Regions from separate parts of the Kribbella sp. NPDC051586 genome, predicted to be linked through region 3. Evidence: riboswitches for the same ligand, from Rfam matches in the RefSeq annotation. Region 3 holds a riboswitch; each other region holds the start of a gene.
What was found. A riboswitch is a leader RNA that binds a small molecule or an ion and turns the genes downstream of it on or off. The one in region 3 is predicted to bind ZMP and ZTP.

Region 1: it holds a riboswitch for ZMP and ZTP, as region 3 does, so the genes downstream of both, ACIA58_RS23845 (bifunctional 5,10-methylenetetrahydrofolate dehydrogenase/5,10-methenyltetrahydrofolate cyclohydrolase) here and ACIA58_RS39230 (5-aminoimidazole-4-carboxamide ribonucleotide transformylase) in region 3, are expected to answer to the same signal.
Region 2: it holds a riboswitch for ZMP and ZTP, as region 3 does, so the genes downstream of both, ACIA58_RS10435 (glycine hydroxymethyltransferase) here and ACIA58_RS39230 (5-aminoimidazole-4-carboxamide ribonucleotide transformylase) in region 3, are expected to answer to the same signal.

The regions. Positions count from the first base shown of each region.
Region 1 covers NZ_JBITDF010000003.1:1,080,026-1,084,738, reverse strand. Annotated here, with positions in the region: gene ACIA58_RS23850 (phytanoyl-CoA dioxygenase family protein) at 1-822, shown strand, start outside; gene ACIA58_RS23845 (bifunctional 5,10-methylenetetrahydrofolate dehydrogenase/5,10-methenyltetrahydrofolate cyclohydrolase) at 839-1,681, opposite strand; ZMP/ZTP riboswitch at 1,700-1,784, opposite strand; gene ACIA58_RS23840 (beta-N-acetylglucosaminidase domain-containing protein) at 1,784-3,532, opposite strand; gene ACIA58_RS23835 (nitroreductase family deazaflavin-dependent oxidoreductase) at 3,565-3,987, opposite strand; gene ACIA58_RS23830 (NUDIX hydrolase) at 4,009-4,617, opposite strand; gene prcA (proteasome subunit alpha) at 4,614-4,713, opposite strand, start outside.
Region 2 covers NZ_JBITDF010000002.1:4,554-9,266, reverse strand. Annotated here, with positions in the region: gene ACIA58_RS10440 (DHA2 family efflux MFS transporter permease subunit) at 12-1,556, shown strand; gene ACIA58_RS10435 (glycine hydroxymethyltransferase) at 1,557-3,005, opposite strand; ZMP/ZTP riboswitch at 3,034-3,115, opposite strand; gene ACIA58_RS10430 (acyl-CoA dehydrogenase family protein) at 3,113-4,713, opposite strand, start outside.
Region 3 covers NZ_JBITDF010000006.1:249,391-254,103, reverse strand. Annotated here, with positions in the region: gene ACIA58_RS39240 (MMPL family transporter) at 1-662, shown strand, start outside; gene ACIA58_RS39235 (AAA family ATPase) at 721-1,284, shown strand; gene ACIA58_RS39230 (5-aminoimidazole-4-carboxamide ribonucleotide transformylase) at 1,244-2,152, opposite strand; ZMP/ZTP riboswitch at 2,172-2,248, opposite strand; gene ACIA58_RS39225 (S8 family serine peptidase) at 2,457-4,713, shown strand, end outside.

The DNA of each region.
Region 1 (4,713 bases), on a different contig from region 3:
GAGTCCTTCCGGCGGGACGGCTTCGTCGTCCTCGAACAGGCCATCTCGGCCGACCAGGTGACCGAGCTCCACGACGCAGCCGAGCAGCTGTGTCGTGGTGACCTCGGCGCCGTCGAAGGTGCTCCCGCCACGGAGCCGACCGAGGACGTACTCCGCAAGTACCTGTGCATCCACCATCCGCACAAGGCCTCCGACGCAGCCCTCGCCGCGCTGCACGCGCCCCGCGTGGTCGCGACGCTGACCGCCGTCATCGGGCCGAACGTGAAGGCCATGCAGTCGATGCTGTTCATCAAGCCCGAGGGCAAACCCGGACAGGCGTGGCACCAGGACGAGTTCTTCATCCCGACGAGGGATCGCTCCCTGACCGCCGCCTGGATCGCGCTCGACGACGCCACCGTGGAGAACGGCTGCCTGTGGGTGTTGCCCGGCTCGCACCGTCGCGGCGTCATCTATCCCGATCGGGAGCAGGACGACCTCCGCTTCGACTGCACCAGCGAGGCGTTCGACTTCCCGTACAGCGACGACGACGCCGTCCCGGTCGAAGTACCGGCGGGCTCGGCGGTGATCTTCAACGGGTACCTGCTGCACCGATCACTGCCGAACACCGGCCGGCACGGACTCCGCCGGGCGCTCGCCAACCACTACATGAGCGCGGAGTCGCTGCTCCCGTGGCAGACCGTGCCGGCCGGCGTTCACGTCGGCAAGCACGACTACCGCGACATCGTGATGGTCGCCGGGACCGATCCGTACGCCTACAAGGGCATCGACGACCTCGCCCGGCCGCACTCCCGCCCGGACAAGGACGGCGGCTGCGACCGTTAGCCGGCGGCGGCGTCCGTCAGCCCAGCCGGGCCTCGGCGGCGTCGACCGTCTGCTCGAGCAGAAGCGCGATCGTCATCGGCCCGACCCCGCCCGGCACCGGCGTGATCAGGCGCGCGACCTCAGCCGCCTCCTCGAAGTGCACGTCGCCGACGTTGCCCTCGTTGAAGCCGGCGTCGACCACGACCGCGCCCGGCTTCAGCCAGTCGCCGCGGACGAAGTTCGCCTTGCCGACCGCCGCGATCACCACGTCCGCGGTCCGCACCAGCTCGGGCAGGTCCCGGGTCCGGGAGTGCGCGTACGTCACCGTCGCGTTCGATGCCAGCAGCAACATCCCGGCCGGCTTGCCGAGGATCGGGCTGCGGCCGATCACCACCGCGTGCGCGCCCTCCAGCGGTACGTCGTACGCCGCCAGCAGCCGCATGATCCCGCCGGGCGTGGCCGAGCGGAACCCGCGATCCCCGAAGGCCATCGCCGCGAACGACAGCATCGTCACGCCGTCGACGTCCTTGCCCGGGTCGATCGCCTCGAACGCGGCCCGCTCGTCGATCTGCGCCGGCACCGGGTGCTGCAGCAGGATCCCGTGCACCTCCGGGTCCTCGGACAGCTTCCGGATCTCCGCGACCAGCTCGTCGGTGGTCGTCTCGGCCGGCAGTACGACGCTCCGCGACGCGATCCCGGCCTTCTTCGACCGGTTCTGCTTCATCCGCACGTACGTCGCCGACGCCGGGTCGTCGCCGACCAGCACGGTCGCCAGACACGGCTGGACGCCGTACCGCTCCTGCAGGGCCTTGGCCCGCTCCGCCGCCTTGGCCACCATCTCGGCGGCCAGCTCGGTCCCGATCATCAAATCAGCGCTCATCTGCGCACTCCTCATGGTCGAAGGTGCCCAGGCGCGCGGCGTAGCCGGATGGCAGACCGTTCCCCGGTGGTGGTCCACCTCAGCGCCAGTCGCGGTCCGCCCTCAGGATACCGACCCGGTCACATCGGCGACGAACGTGTCGGCCACACCGTCGCCGATCCGGATCGGGACCTGGCTGTGCGGGAGCCGGACGTCGCGGATCTCCTCGGCCTGCGTGATCAGGTGCTCGATCCCGTCGCGGGCGGTTGCGCCGGCCGAGGCGTTGCCCTCCGCCTGCGCCTCGAGCACGCGCAGCGCCTGACGCAGCGCCCCACCCCAGTAGAACGACGCGTCCAGCCAGGCGTCGGCCTCGCCTTCGAACGCCGGATCGACGACGCCGCTGCGGATCTGGGCCGACGCGTTCTCGATCGCCTCGAGGTACGGCTCGAGCTCGGCGATGGCTCCGGCCAGGTCGCCACCGTCCCACGTCGCGCCGAACGCCGCGAGCTTCGCGGCCAGCACCGGCGCGTTGGTCAGGTGCAGCTTCCCGTCGTACGTCGTGAGGTCCGCGAACACCTCCAGCGCCGCGATCGTGTCCGCATCTCCCCCGGCCCGCTCGGCGATCGCACGATGCCAGGACGCGTCCGCGTCGTAGGTCGCCGGCTTCCAGCCGAACTCCGCGAACGAGTACAGGGCGAGCTTGCTGGCCGCGGCCTGGTTCATCGGGTTCGAGATGACGCCGACGACGTGCTCGGCCAGCCCGGGCTCACGACCCGTGTACGCCGCGAGCAGGATCCGCCCGTGCGCGTAGTCGTTCACCGGGTAGTTGTCCCAGATCAGGATGTCGTGCCCGAACACCGCCTTCGCCTCGGCAGCTTGTGCGCTCGTGATCTTCTCCGGGACGACCGCCGTACCGGTCCAGTGCACGATCACCGCCGGATCGAGCTGCTCCCGCAGCGCCTGCTTGTACGGCGTCTCGTGCACGTCGTAGTACTCGGTCGGGACCATCTGCAGCGGCGCGAGGTCAGCCTTGCTCGCGATCCACTCCCGCTGGATCCGGTTGCACAGGTCGGCCTGGGCCGCGCCCGCGGCGCCACCACCGGTGCCGTACTTCGCGGCGTCCTCGTCGGAGTGCCAGGTCTCGTACTCGATGTCGTCGAGCGGCACGTTGAAGACCCGTACGCCGAGCGCGTACAGCGCCTCGAACTTCGCGATCAGGGCCTGGTAGTCGTCGTCCGAGGTGTACCGGATCGACAGCCCGGGCGAGAGCGCGAACGTGAAGTCGACCTTGTTGCGCTGAGCCCGCTCGATCAGCTCGCCGAGCTCGGCCAGCTTGTCGGCCGGGTACGGGTCGCGCCACTGCTCGCGGTGGTAGACGTCGTCCTTGGGCGCGTACTGGTACGTGTTCATCCGGTGCGCGCCGAGATAGTCCAGATGGTCCAGGCGGTCCGCGTGCGACCACGGGGTCCCGTAGAAGCCCTCGATCGAGCCTCGGTACGGCAGTGTCGGCCAGTCGCGGATCTCGACACCGTCGACATGGTTGCCCTGGACAAGCTGATCCAGGGTCAGCGCGGCGTAGTACGTGCCGCGAGCGTCGACGCCGTCCAGCACGAGCTGATGGTCGCCGACGGCAACGACGTACCCCTCGGCCGGCAGACCGGCGGCCGGCTCGACGTCGAGGCCGGTGCCGCCGAGGTGGACCGTGACAGCGGCCTCGCCGTCGACGATCGTGCCGACACCGGCCCGGGCCAACGTGTCGCGGACGACCCGTTCGGCGTCGGGATCGGTGGTCGGGCCGTGCACCAGGCCGACCGTGTCACCAAGGTCGAATCCGTCGGGGCGGCTGCTGGTCTGCTGAGCTTCAGGGGTCACAGCCCTATCCACTCAGCGCGCCGCCCCGCTCGTCAAGACGCCCGGGTCAGCCTGAGGACCGGGATCGTGCGGATGCCGGCGGTGCGGACCTCGTACTCCGCGAAGCCCGGGTAGCGCCGCGCCTGCTCGGCGTAGATCCGGTTGCGCTCGTCGCCGGTCAGCTCGTCGACGGCCACCTTGTACGTCTCGGTGCCGACCTCGACGACGCCGTCACCGGCCGCCGTCAGGTTGCGGTACCAGTCCGGGTTGGCGGGGGCGCCACCCTTGCTGGCGAAGACATAGATGACAGCCGGGTCGTTCTCGTCGGCCAGGTACATCGTCGGGGCGATGTACTCCTCGCCGCTGCGGCGTCCGCGGTGGTGCAGCAGCACCATCGGGGCGCCTTCGAAGTTGCCGCCGACCTTGCCTTCGTTCGCCCGGAACTCGGCGATGACGTTCGCATTCCAGTCGCTCATATCTGGTACCTCCGCAGTAGCTCAGAGCAGTCCTGCGTGGTCCAACGCGAGATAGGCGGCATCGATTCCGGTCATCGCACCCGGAGTACGCAATTCGGTACGGAAAGCGTCGACGGTCAGCTCGACCGGGACGCAGTCCTCGGCCTCGTCGAGTTGCTGCTTGCCGTCGGGGCGGCAGCCGCGCGCGATCGCGACGTACTTGCGGAACGTCGACGAGGCGCCGGACCACTGCCAGCCGACGACGTCGAGCGTCTCGCAGGTGTAGCCGGTCTCCTCCTCGAGCTCCCGCGCACCGGCGACGGCTACGTCCTCGTCGGGCTCGACCAGACCGCCCGGGAGGTTCGTGACCACGCTGTCGGGGCCGGCGCGGAACATCCGGATCGTGACGATCCGCCCTTCCGGGGTCAACGGGAGCACGGTGATCCCGGACGTGATGCCGGCCTCGGGCCCGAAGACGTCCCACTCGACCTCGCGGCCGTCGGGCATCCGGTACCGCCGCAGTCGCACGGTGAGGAAGCGCTGGAACCCGGGCTCCTCCCCCAGCAGCTCCCACGGAGCGGGGTCGGCCGGCCGGGACGACTCAGCCGCCACGTTGTCGGTGACGGCTGAGGTCTCGAACCGGTCCGTCACAGCGGACGGTTGTCGTCGGGATCTTCCGGCGGAGCGATCGGTGCGTCGTCCGCGGGCGGAGCGACCGGGGTGTCACTGGCCGAGCTGGTGGTCCCG
Region 2 (4,713 bases), on a different contig from region 3:
AATTTGAATCCATGACCACTACCACCGGCATCGCAGGGCCGACGCTCACCGGCGCCCGCCGCTTCGGTGTACTCATCGCACTTTGTCTCGCCGTCCTCGTGCTCGGCCTGGACACGACCGTGCTCAACGTCGCGCTGCCGACGCTCGCGAAGGACCTGGACGCCTCGACCAGCCAGTTGCAGTGGATGGCGAACAGCTACAACCTCGTCCTCGCCGCCCTGCTGCTCCCGGCGGGCCTCCTCGGCGACCGGTACGGGCGGCGCAGGATCATCGCGATCGCGCTCACGCTGTTCGGCCTCGCGTCGCTGGCGTGTGCGCTGTCGGACTCGGCCGGCGCGCTGATCACCGCCCGCGCGTTCCTCGGGATCGGTGCGGCGATGATCGTGCCGGTCGCGCTGTCGCTGATCACCGTGCTGTTCCGCACCGACGAGGAGCGGAAGAAGGCGATCGGGTTCTTCGTCGTTGCCAACAGCATCGGCATGCCGCTCGGCCCGATCGTCGGCGGCCTGCTCCTCGACCACGCCGGCTGGCAGTGGATCTTCCTGATGAACGTCCCGATCGCGTTCGTCGCCGCGCTCGCGGTCACCTTGCTCGTCCCGGAGACGCGCAGTTCGAACCGGCCGGCGATCGACTGGCTCGGCATCGTGCTGTCCAGCGCGGGTCTCTCCGCCCTCGTATACGGCGTGACGAAGGCGGGGGAGGCGTCCTGGACCGACGGTGTCACGATCGTGTTCCTCGGGCTGGCCGTCGTACTGATCGCCGGGTTCCTGGTCTGGCAGCGGCGCAACTCCGAGCCGTTGATCGAGCTGCGGCTGTTCAGCGAGCGGGTCTTCACCGGCGGCGCCGTACTGCTGACGGTGTCGGTGTTCGCCATCTTCGGGCTGCTGTTCACGATGCCGCAGTACTTCCAAGGCATCAACGGATCGGATGCGTTGCACACCGGGCTCAAGTTGCTGCCGTTCATCGGCGGGATGACGCTCGGCGCGAAGCTGGCCGAGCCGGTGGAGGCCCGGATCGGGACCCGGCTGGTGGTGATGACTGGGTTCGTGGTGATGGCGGTCGGGTTCGCGCTCGGCGCCTTCACCGAGCTCGGCACCGGGTACGGGTACACGGCGACCTGGTTCGTGGTGGTCGGGTTCGGGCTGGGCTGCTCGATGCCGCAGGCAATGAACGCGGCGCTCGGCGTACTCGATCCGGAGCGGGCCGGGACCGGATCCGGTCTGCTGCAGGCGTTCCGTCAGGTCGGCGGGACGGTGGGTGTCGCCGTACTCGGGACCGTGCTCAACTCGGTCTACCGGCACAACGTCGACACGACCGGCCTGCCCACGCAGCTTGCGGGCGCGGTCGAGAAGAGCCTGGGCGGTGGACTGGCAGTCGCGGGCAAGGCGGGCGCGCCGGACCTGTTGAACACCGTCCGGGACGCGTTCATGACGAGCCTGAACACCACGATGTGGGTCTCGGCCGGCATCGCGGCGGCGGGGGCGATCCTCGCGGCCGTCCTGATGCCTAAAAGAAGGCTGCCCGCTCCCAGGATGCTGGAAGCGGGCAGCCGGTGATCAGCTGAGCTCGAGGCCCGGGTACAGCGGGTGCTTGTCGAGGATCTCGGCCGAGGCCGCGCGGGTCTTGTCCGCGACACCGTCGGCCAGCACGTACTTCGCCTTCGACGGGGCGCCCGCGGACGTGGTCGTCGGGGTGGTCGCGGACAGCACGTCCACGATCAGCTCGGCGACCCGGTCGAACTCGTCGGCGCCGAACCCGCGCGTGGTGAGCGCCGGCGTACCGATCCGGACGCCGGAGGTGTACCAGGCGCCGTTCGGGTCGCGGGGTACGGCGTTCCGGTTGGTGACGATGCCCGCGTCGAGCAGCGCCGACTCGGCCTGCCGGCCGGTGATGCCGTACGACGACACGTCGAGCAGGACGAGGTGGTTCTCGGTGCCGTCCGTCACGAGCTTCACGCCGCGCTTCATCAGGCCCTCGGCCAGCACGACCGCGTTGTCCGCGACCGCCTGCGCGTACTCCTGGAACGACGGCTGACGCGCCTCGGCCAGCGCGACCGCCTTGGCGGCCATCGTCTGGCTGAGCGGACCGCCCAGCACCATCGGGCAGCCGCGGTCGACGGACTCGGCGTACTCCGGCTGGCAGAGCACCATGCCGCCACGTGGACCACGCAGCGACTTGTGCGTCGTGGTGGTGGTGACGTGCGCGTGCGGGACCGGGTCGAAGTCGCCGGTGAAGACCTTGCCCGCGACCAGGCCGGCGAAGTGCGCCATGTCGACCATCAGCGTCGCGCCGACCTCGTCGGCGATCTCGCGCATCGTGGCGAAGTTCACCTTGCGCGGGTACGCCGAGTAGCCGGCGATCAGGATCAGCGGCTTGAACTCACGGGCCTTGCGGGCGACCTCGTCGTAGTCGAGCAGCCCGGTCTCCGGGTCGGTCCCGTACGAGTGCTGGTTGAACATCTTGCCGGAGATGTTCGGCCGGAAACCGTGCGTCAGGTGACCGCCGGCGTCCAGCGACATGCCGAGCATCTTCTGGTCGCCGAGCGCCTTGCGGAGCTTGGTCCAGTCGTCCTCGGACAGGTCGTTGACGTGCTTGGCGCCCGCCTCGGCCAGCGCCGGGGACTCGATCCGCTGGGCCAGGATCGCCCAGAAGGCGACCAGGTTCGCGTCGATGCCGGAGTGCGGCTGGACGTAGGCGTGCGGAGCGCCGAACAGGGCCGTGGCGTGGTCGGCCGCGGTCTGCTCGACGGTGTCGATGTTCTGGCAGCCGGCGTAGAAGCGGTGCCCGATAGTGCCCTCGGCGTACTTGTCCGAGAGCCAGTTGCCCATCGTCAGCAAGGTGGCGGGGGAGGCGTAGTTCTCGCTCGCGATCAGCTTGAGCGAGGACCGCTGGTCGGCCAGCTCGGACCTGATCGCGCCGGCGATGGTCGGTTCGACCGCGGCGATCACCTGCAGCGCGTTGTTGTACGCGGCCGACGCGGCGGCGGCGTCGAAGGGTTGAGTCATCGTTGTCTCTCCTGCGGTTGCAGTGGGTCGAGGGCACCCAGGCGCACGGTGCCGACGGTTTTCGCTCCCCGGTGGTTCTCCACCTCAGCGCGCCAGTCGCGACGGCGTCAGCCTATCGTGCGTTCGACGATCCGATCGAACGGTGTCGTCCGCGGCAGCGTCCCGAAGACGCCACCCCAGTCCTTCGCCAACCGCGAGGCCACGAACGCGTCCGCCACCTCGGGCGTCGACTGCCGGATCAGCAACGATGCCTGCAGGCATTGGGCCATCAGCGCGGCCAGCCTTCGTGCGCCGGCTTCGGCGTTCTCGGCGTCAGCAAGCGCTTGCAGTACGTCGTTCACGGCGGCGTCGAGCCGTCCGTCCGCGCCTTGAACAGCGGCCATCTCCGTCAGCCAGGCGTCGAGCGACTCCGGCCGCCGCAGCGCCCGCAGTACGTCGAGCGCGTTGACGTTCCCCGACCCTTCCCAGATCGAGTTCAACGGCGACTCCCGGTAGAGCAACGGCAGCCCGGACTCCTCGACGTACCCGTTCCCGCCAAGACACTCCAACGCCTCCGCGACCATGAACGGCGTCCGCTTACAAACCCAGAACTTCGCCAACGGCAGCGCAATCCGCCGGAACGCCGCCTGCTTGGGGTCGGTGGAGTCGACCGCGGCCGCGAGGCGCATCGCGAGGGCTGTGGCCGCTTCGCTCTCGATCGCCAGGTCGGCCAGCACATTCTGCATCGCCGGTTTGTCTGCCAGCTGCCCACCGAAGGCTGAGCGGTGCCGGGTGTGCCAGATGGCTTCGACCAGCGCCCGGCGTTGGAGGGCGGCCGAGCCGAGCACGCAGTCCAGCCGGGTGGCGGCGACCATCTCGATGATCGTGCGGACGCCGGCGCCCTCGTCGCCCAGCCGGTACCCGATCGTGCCGTGGAACTCGACCTCCGACGACGCGTTCGACCGGTTGCCGAGCTTGTCCTTCAGCCGCTGCAGCGCGAACGGGTTCCGGTTGCCGTCGGCAAGCACCCGCGGTACGACGAAGCAGCTCAACCCGTCCGCCGCCTGCGCCAGTACCAGGAACACATCCACCTGCGGCGCCGAGCAGAACCACTTGTGCCCGTTCAGCTGGTATTCGCCGTCGCCGACCGGCGTCGCGGTGGTCAGGTTCGCCCGTACGTCGGAGCCGCCCTGCTTCTCGGTCATCCCCATCCCGGCGAGCACGCCGCTCTTCGCGCCGACGGGCAACCGCCGTACGTCGTACTCCGTCGACGCGAGCCCGGGCACCCACTCCTTCGCGAGCCGCTCGTCCGCGCGCAGCGCCGGCACCGCGGCGTACGTCATCGAGATCGGGCAACCGTGCCCGGGCTCGACCTGGGACCACAGGTAGAACCCCGCCGCCCTGGTCAGATGCGGCGACGGTCGGTCGCTCGTCCACGGCGCGGCCTGCAGCCCGAAACCGACCGCCTGCTGCATCAGCCAGTGCCACGACGGGTGGAACTCGACCTCGTCGATCCGGTTGCCGTAGCGGTCGTGCGTGCGCAGGACCGGCGGGTTCTGGTTCGCCGGGAGGGCATGCGCGCGCGCCTCCTCGGACCCCGCCAGCTCGCCGATCCGAACTAGCCCCGGGTCGTCGGCGAGGTCGGCGTACGGACGCAGAGCGTCACCGAGCGCCGCATCCCGGGTGAAGAAGTTCACGCCCCGCAGTGGGGGAGCCTGATTCGTTACCG
Region 3 (4,713 bases):
ACGTCGACTTCACCGAGAAGGTCGGCAGCCGGATGCCTTGGCTGATCGGCGCCGTCGTGCTGCTCGCGTTCCTGCTGCTCACGGTCGCGTTCCGCTCGCTGCTGATCGGCGTGAAGGCGGCTGTGCTGAACCTGCTGTCGGTCGGGGCGGCGTACGGCGTGATCGTCGCCGTCTTCCAGTGGGGCTGGGGGTCGTCGCTGGTCGGGATCGACGAGAACGTGCCGATCCCGTCGTTCGTGCCGATGCTGATGTTCGCGATCGTGTTCGGGCTGTCGATGGACTACGAGGTCTTCCTGCTGTCCCGGGTGCACGAGGCGTGGATCGCGACCAGGGACAGCCATCGCGCGGTGGCGATCGGGATCGGGGCGACCGCCCGGGTCATCACCACCGCGGCGGCGATCATGATCGTGGTCTTCCTGAGCTTCGTGCTGGACGACGACCCGACGGTGAAGATGCTCGCGGTCGGCATGGCGGTCGCGGTGCTGATCGACGCCAGCGTGGTCCGGATGATCCTGGTGCCGTCGGTGATGACGCTGCTCGGTGATCGTGCGTGGTGGCTGCCGCGGTGGCTCGACCGGATCGTCCCCGACATCCAGCTCGAGGGCGGTCCGCCGCCCGCACCGCCGGAGCCGGAGCGGGAGAAGATCGACGTGCCCGGCTGACGCGGGCGGAAAAGAAAAGACTGCAGTTTGCCGGCGGGTTTGGTTAGCGTCGGGCGTCATGACCAACGTCCTCCTGCTGACCGGCCCGCCGGGCTCCGGCAAGACCACCGTTGCCCGCCTGGTCGCGACCGACGCGCCGCGGCCGACCGTGCACATCACGACCGACGAGTTCTACCGCGCGATCCGCACCGGCTTCATCGCGCCGTACCTGCCTGGCGCGCAAGAGCAGAACGAGGTGGTCGTCGACGCGATCGTCGCGACGGTCGGCGTCTACGCGCGCGGCGGGTACGACGTGGTGGTGGACGGCATCATCGGCCCCTGGTTCCTGCCGCCGTTCCGCGCCGCCGCCGCCGACTGGTCGATGTCGTACGTCGTCCTGCGCCCCGACCTCGCGACAACGCTCGAACGCGCGCGGGCCCGGGCCGCCGGCGAGTTGAAGGAGGTCGAGGCGATCACCGGGCTGCACGGCGCGTTCGCGGACCTCGGCGAGCTCGAGCCCCACGCGATCGACACGTCGTCGCTCGATCCCGCGGACACGGCGGCCGCGGTCCGCAAAGCCGTTGCCTCGGGCGACTATCTGCTCAGTGCCGGAACAGGCGTACACCCGTCGCGGACCAGCTGATCCCGAGGTCCGCGCAGGCGGCGGCGACCTCGGGGGAGCGGATCGATCCGCCTGGTTCGGCGATGTGGGTGACGCCGTGGCGATGGGCCTCCTCGATGTTGTCGGTGAACGGCAGCGCACCGTCGGACACCATCGAGACGCCGGTCAACGGCTCGTCCGACCGGCGTGACCACCACAGCCGCGCCTTCTCGCCGGCCAGCCGCGTGCAGTCCACCCGGGACTGCTGCCCGGCGCCGATGCCGATCGCCGTCGCGTCCTTCACCATGACGACGGTGTTCGACTGGGTGTAGCGGGCGACGATCAACCCCAGCAGGAGGTCCCGGGCCGCGTCGTCCGGCACCTCCTCGTCCAGCAGGTCGCGCGTCAGCGGCAGCGCATCACGCTCCTGCGTCAGCCGCAGTCCGTAGACCTCCCGGGTCTCCTCGGCCGGCGGCTCGAAATCGGCGTCCGCTTCGAGCACGAGGTACGTCCCGCGCTTCTTCGCGGCCAGGATCTCGACCACGCCCTCGTCGTACCCGGGCGCGATGATCCCGTCCGACACGACCCGCTTCAACCGGTCCGCGAGCTCCGTGTCGACCGGATGCGACACCGCCACGAAATCGCCGTACGACGACTTCGGATCAGCCTCGCGAGCCCGGACGTAAGCCTCGGCAACGGTCGCACCAAGCGCGGCACCCGCGGGCGAAACATGCTTGTACGAGGCGGCCGCCGGTACGCCGAACGCCCGCGCCGCCTCCCGCACGAGCTGCCACCCGGTCACCGCATCCAGCACATTGATGTACGACGGCGCACCCGAAACCACCGCGAACGGCGCACGATCGACCGGCGCCATCACCGCCGCTTGGTGTGGATTCATTCCATAACGCACGAGGACCTCCGAGGTCGGTCGGAGGCGCCCAGGCGGACGACGCCTTGTTCTTCGCTCCCCGGTGGTAACCCACCCTCGCCAGTCGCGGAGCCCTCAGCTTAGGTCCTGCCACGCCCTCACCCCGCTACGTACTGCGTCGGCGTCGGTCAGGGGTGGCTGATTCCGGTCATGTCGACCTCCTGTCACAGCGGTTCGGTGGCCGCGCCGGGTGGGATCGGATACCACAGATCGAGGTGCACCGGATCGGTGCCGACAGCAAGATGTCCGCACCTGATCGGTGCCTACAGCAAGGATGGTGTACCCGGTGGGGTTTCGACGATCTTTACCGATACCGGCGCTGCTGGCCGGCGGCGCCCTGGCGCTGTCCGGGCTGACCCCGCCGGCCACCGCCGCCGCCTCTCCCGCAGCGGTGGCGGCCCTGACGCCGGCGACCGCCGCGCCGGTCGCGGGGCCCACCAAGGACCAGGCCCCGGTACTGCGGAGCCCGGCCACGGTGACGTTGCTGACCGGCGAACAGGTGACACTGCGGCCTGGTCCTGACGGCAGGCCGCAGGTCGATGTCCGGGACCGCGACGGCGGACCCGCGGTCGGGTACGCCGTGCACAACGACCACGGCCGCGTCAGCGTCATCCCTCACGACGTCGCGAGCCTGGTTCCCGGCGTACTCGACCCGGCCCTGTTCGACGTGACCGGCCTGGTCGAGATGGGGTACGACGACGCGCACCGTGCGGACCTGCCCGTGATCGTCCGGAACTCCGGCGCCCGCGCGATGGCGAGCAGCGGATTCACCGCGACCCGCACCCTGGCCGGCATCGACGCGACAGCCGGCCGGATCCAGAAGTCTCGTGCCGCGGTCTTCGGGGACGCCCTGACCGCTGACCACGCCGCCGGTCCGGCCAAGATCTGGCTCGACGCCGCCTTGCACGCGGACCCTGTCACCAAGGTGGCCCCGGTGCCGGCGACCACGACGCCGTCCAGCGGTTCCACGACGGCGGCGGCACCGCTGGACGGGTACCTGCAGCAGGTGCAGGCGCCGACCGCGTGGCGGCGCGGTCTCGATGGTCACGGCGTCAAGGTCGCGATCCTCGACTCCGGGATCGACACCGGCCAGCCGGCGCTCGAGGGCAAGGTGACGGCGACCGCGGACTTCACCGGCGACGGTCCGCAGGACGACCTCGGACGAGGTACCCAGCTGGCGTCCCTGGTGGCCGGCAACGGCGCCGGGTCCGACGGCGCCCGCAAGGGGATCGCACCCGGTGCCGAACTGATCTCCGGCAAGGTTCTGAACGCGGCCGGCCAGGGCACGGTGTCCGAGCTGATCGCCGCGATGGAATGGGCCGTCGACCAGCATGCGGACCTGGTGAACATCGGTCTGGGGGCGCGGGCGCCGATCCAGGGCGACGACCTGCTCGCCGACGAGCTCGACCGGCTGACGCAGAGCAGCGGAGCGCTGTTCGTGACGGCGGCCGGCGACGACGGGGACATCTACGCCTCGCCCTTCTCCATCGAGACGCCGGGAACGGCCGCCTCGGCTCTGACCGTCGGTGCGCTCGACGATGCGGGCAACCGGGCCCGCTTCACCAGCATGGGGCCGACGCACTCGTTCCTGCAGAAGCCGGAGCTGTCCGCGCCCGGCACGGGCATCCTCGCCGCTCGTGCCGGTGCCCGCGACGGCAACCTGTACGCGATGGGCTTCGGTACGTCCCGGTCCGCGTCGCTGGTGACCGGATCGGCCGCGCTGCTGCTCCAGCAGCACCCGGACCTGACCTGGCAGCAACTGAAGGCACGGTTGAGCAGCAGCGCCGTCGACAGCAACAGCGTCTTCACCGGGTGGTCCGGCAGCGGCCGGATCAACCTGGACATCGCGACCTCGACGGACAGTCTGGTCCCCGACGTCGGATGGATCGACTTCGGACGCGTCAGGCACGACGATGGCACGTCGCAGCAACGCACGCTCACGCTGACGAACCCCAGCGCCGAGCCGGTCACGCTCACGTTCGCCGACCGGGAGACGACCATCTGGGCCAAAGCAGCTCCGGACTCCGCTGTCGTCGTGAGCCCTGCCACCCTGACGGTGCCGGCCGGTGGAACCGCCGACGCCACGGTGACCTTCGACCGGACCGGCCTGAGCGACATCGTCGGGAACTGGAACACACTCGCCGACAATGACTGGCAGGGTGCGCTCGACGTGATCGACAGCAACGGCAAGCGACGGCTGCGACTGGCTCTGAACGCGTACGACGAGCCGCCGATGCACGATCTCTCCGTCCGCGTGCTCGACCGCGCCGGCAAGCCTGTCTCCGGCGGCTATGTGAACGTGTTCAACAGCAGCGACGGCCACTACAGTCAGTTGTTCCTCGACGAGCAGGGCCGCGGAAAGACCCGGATCACGCCAGGCGTGTACGGCGCGTACAGCTTCGTACCCACGGGTGACACGACGACGTTCGCCATCGATGCGAACCTCACCGTGGCGAACGACACCTCCTTCACGCTGGATGCCCGCAAGGCGGTCCAGTTGAAGGCTCCCGTGGTCGAAGGGCAACCGACCACCCTCACCCAGG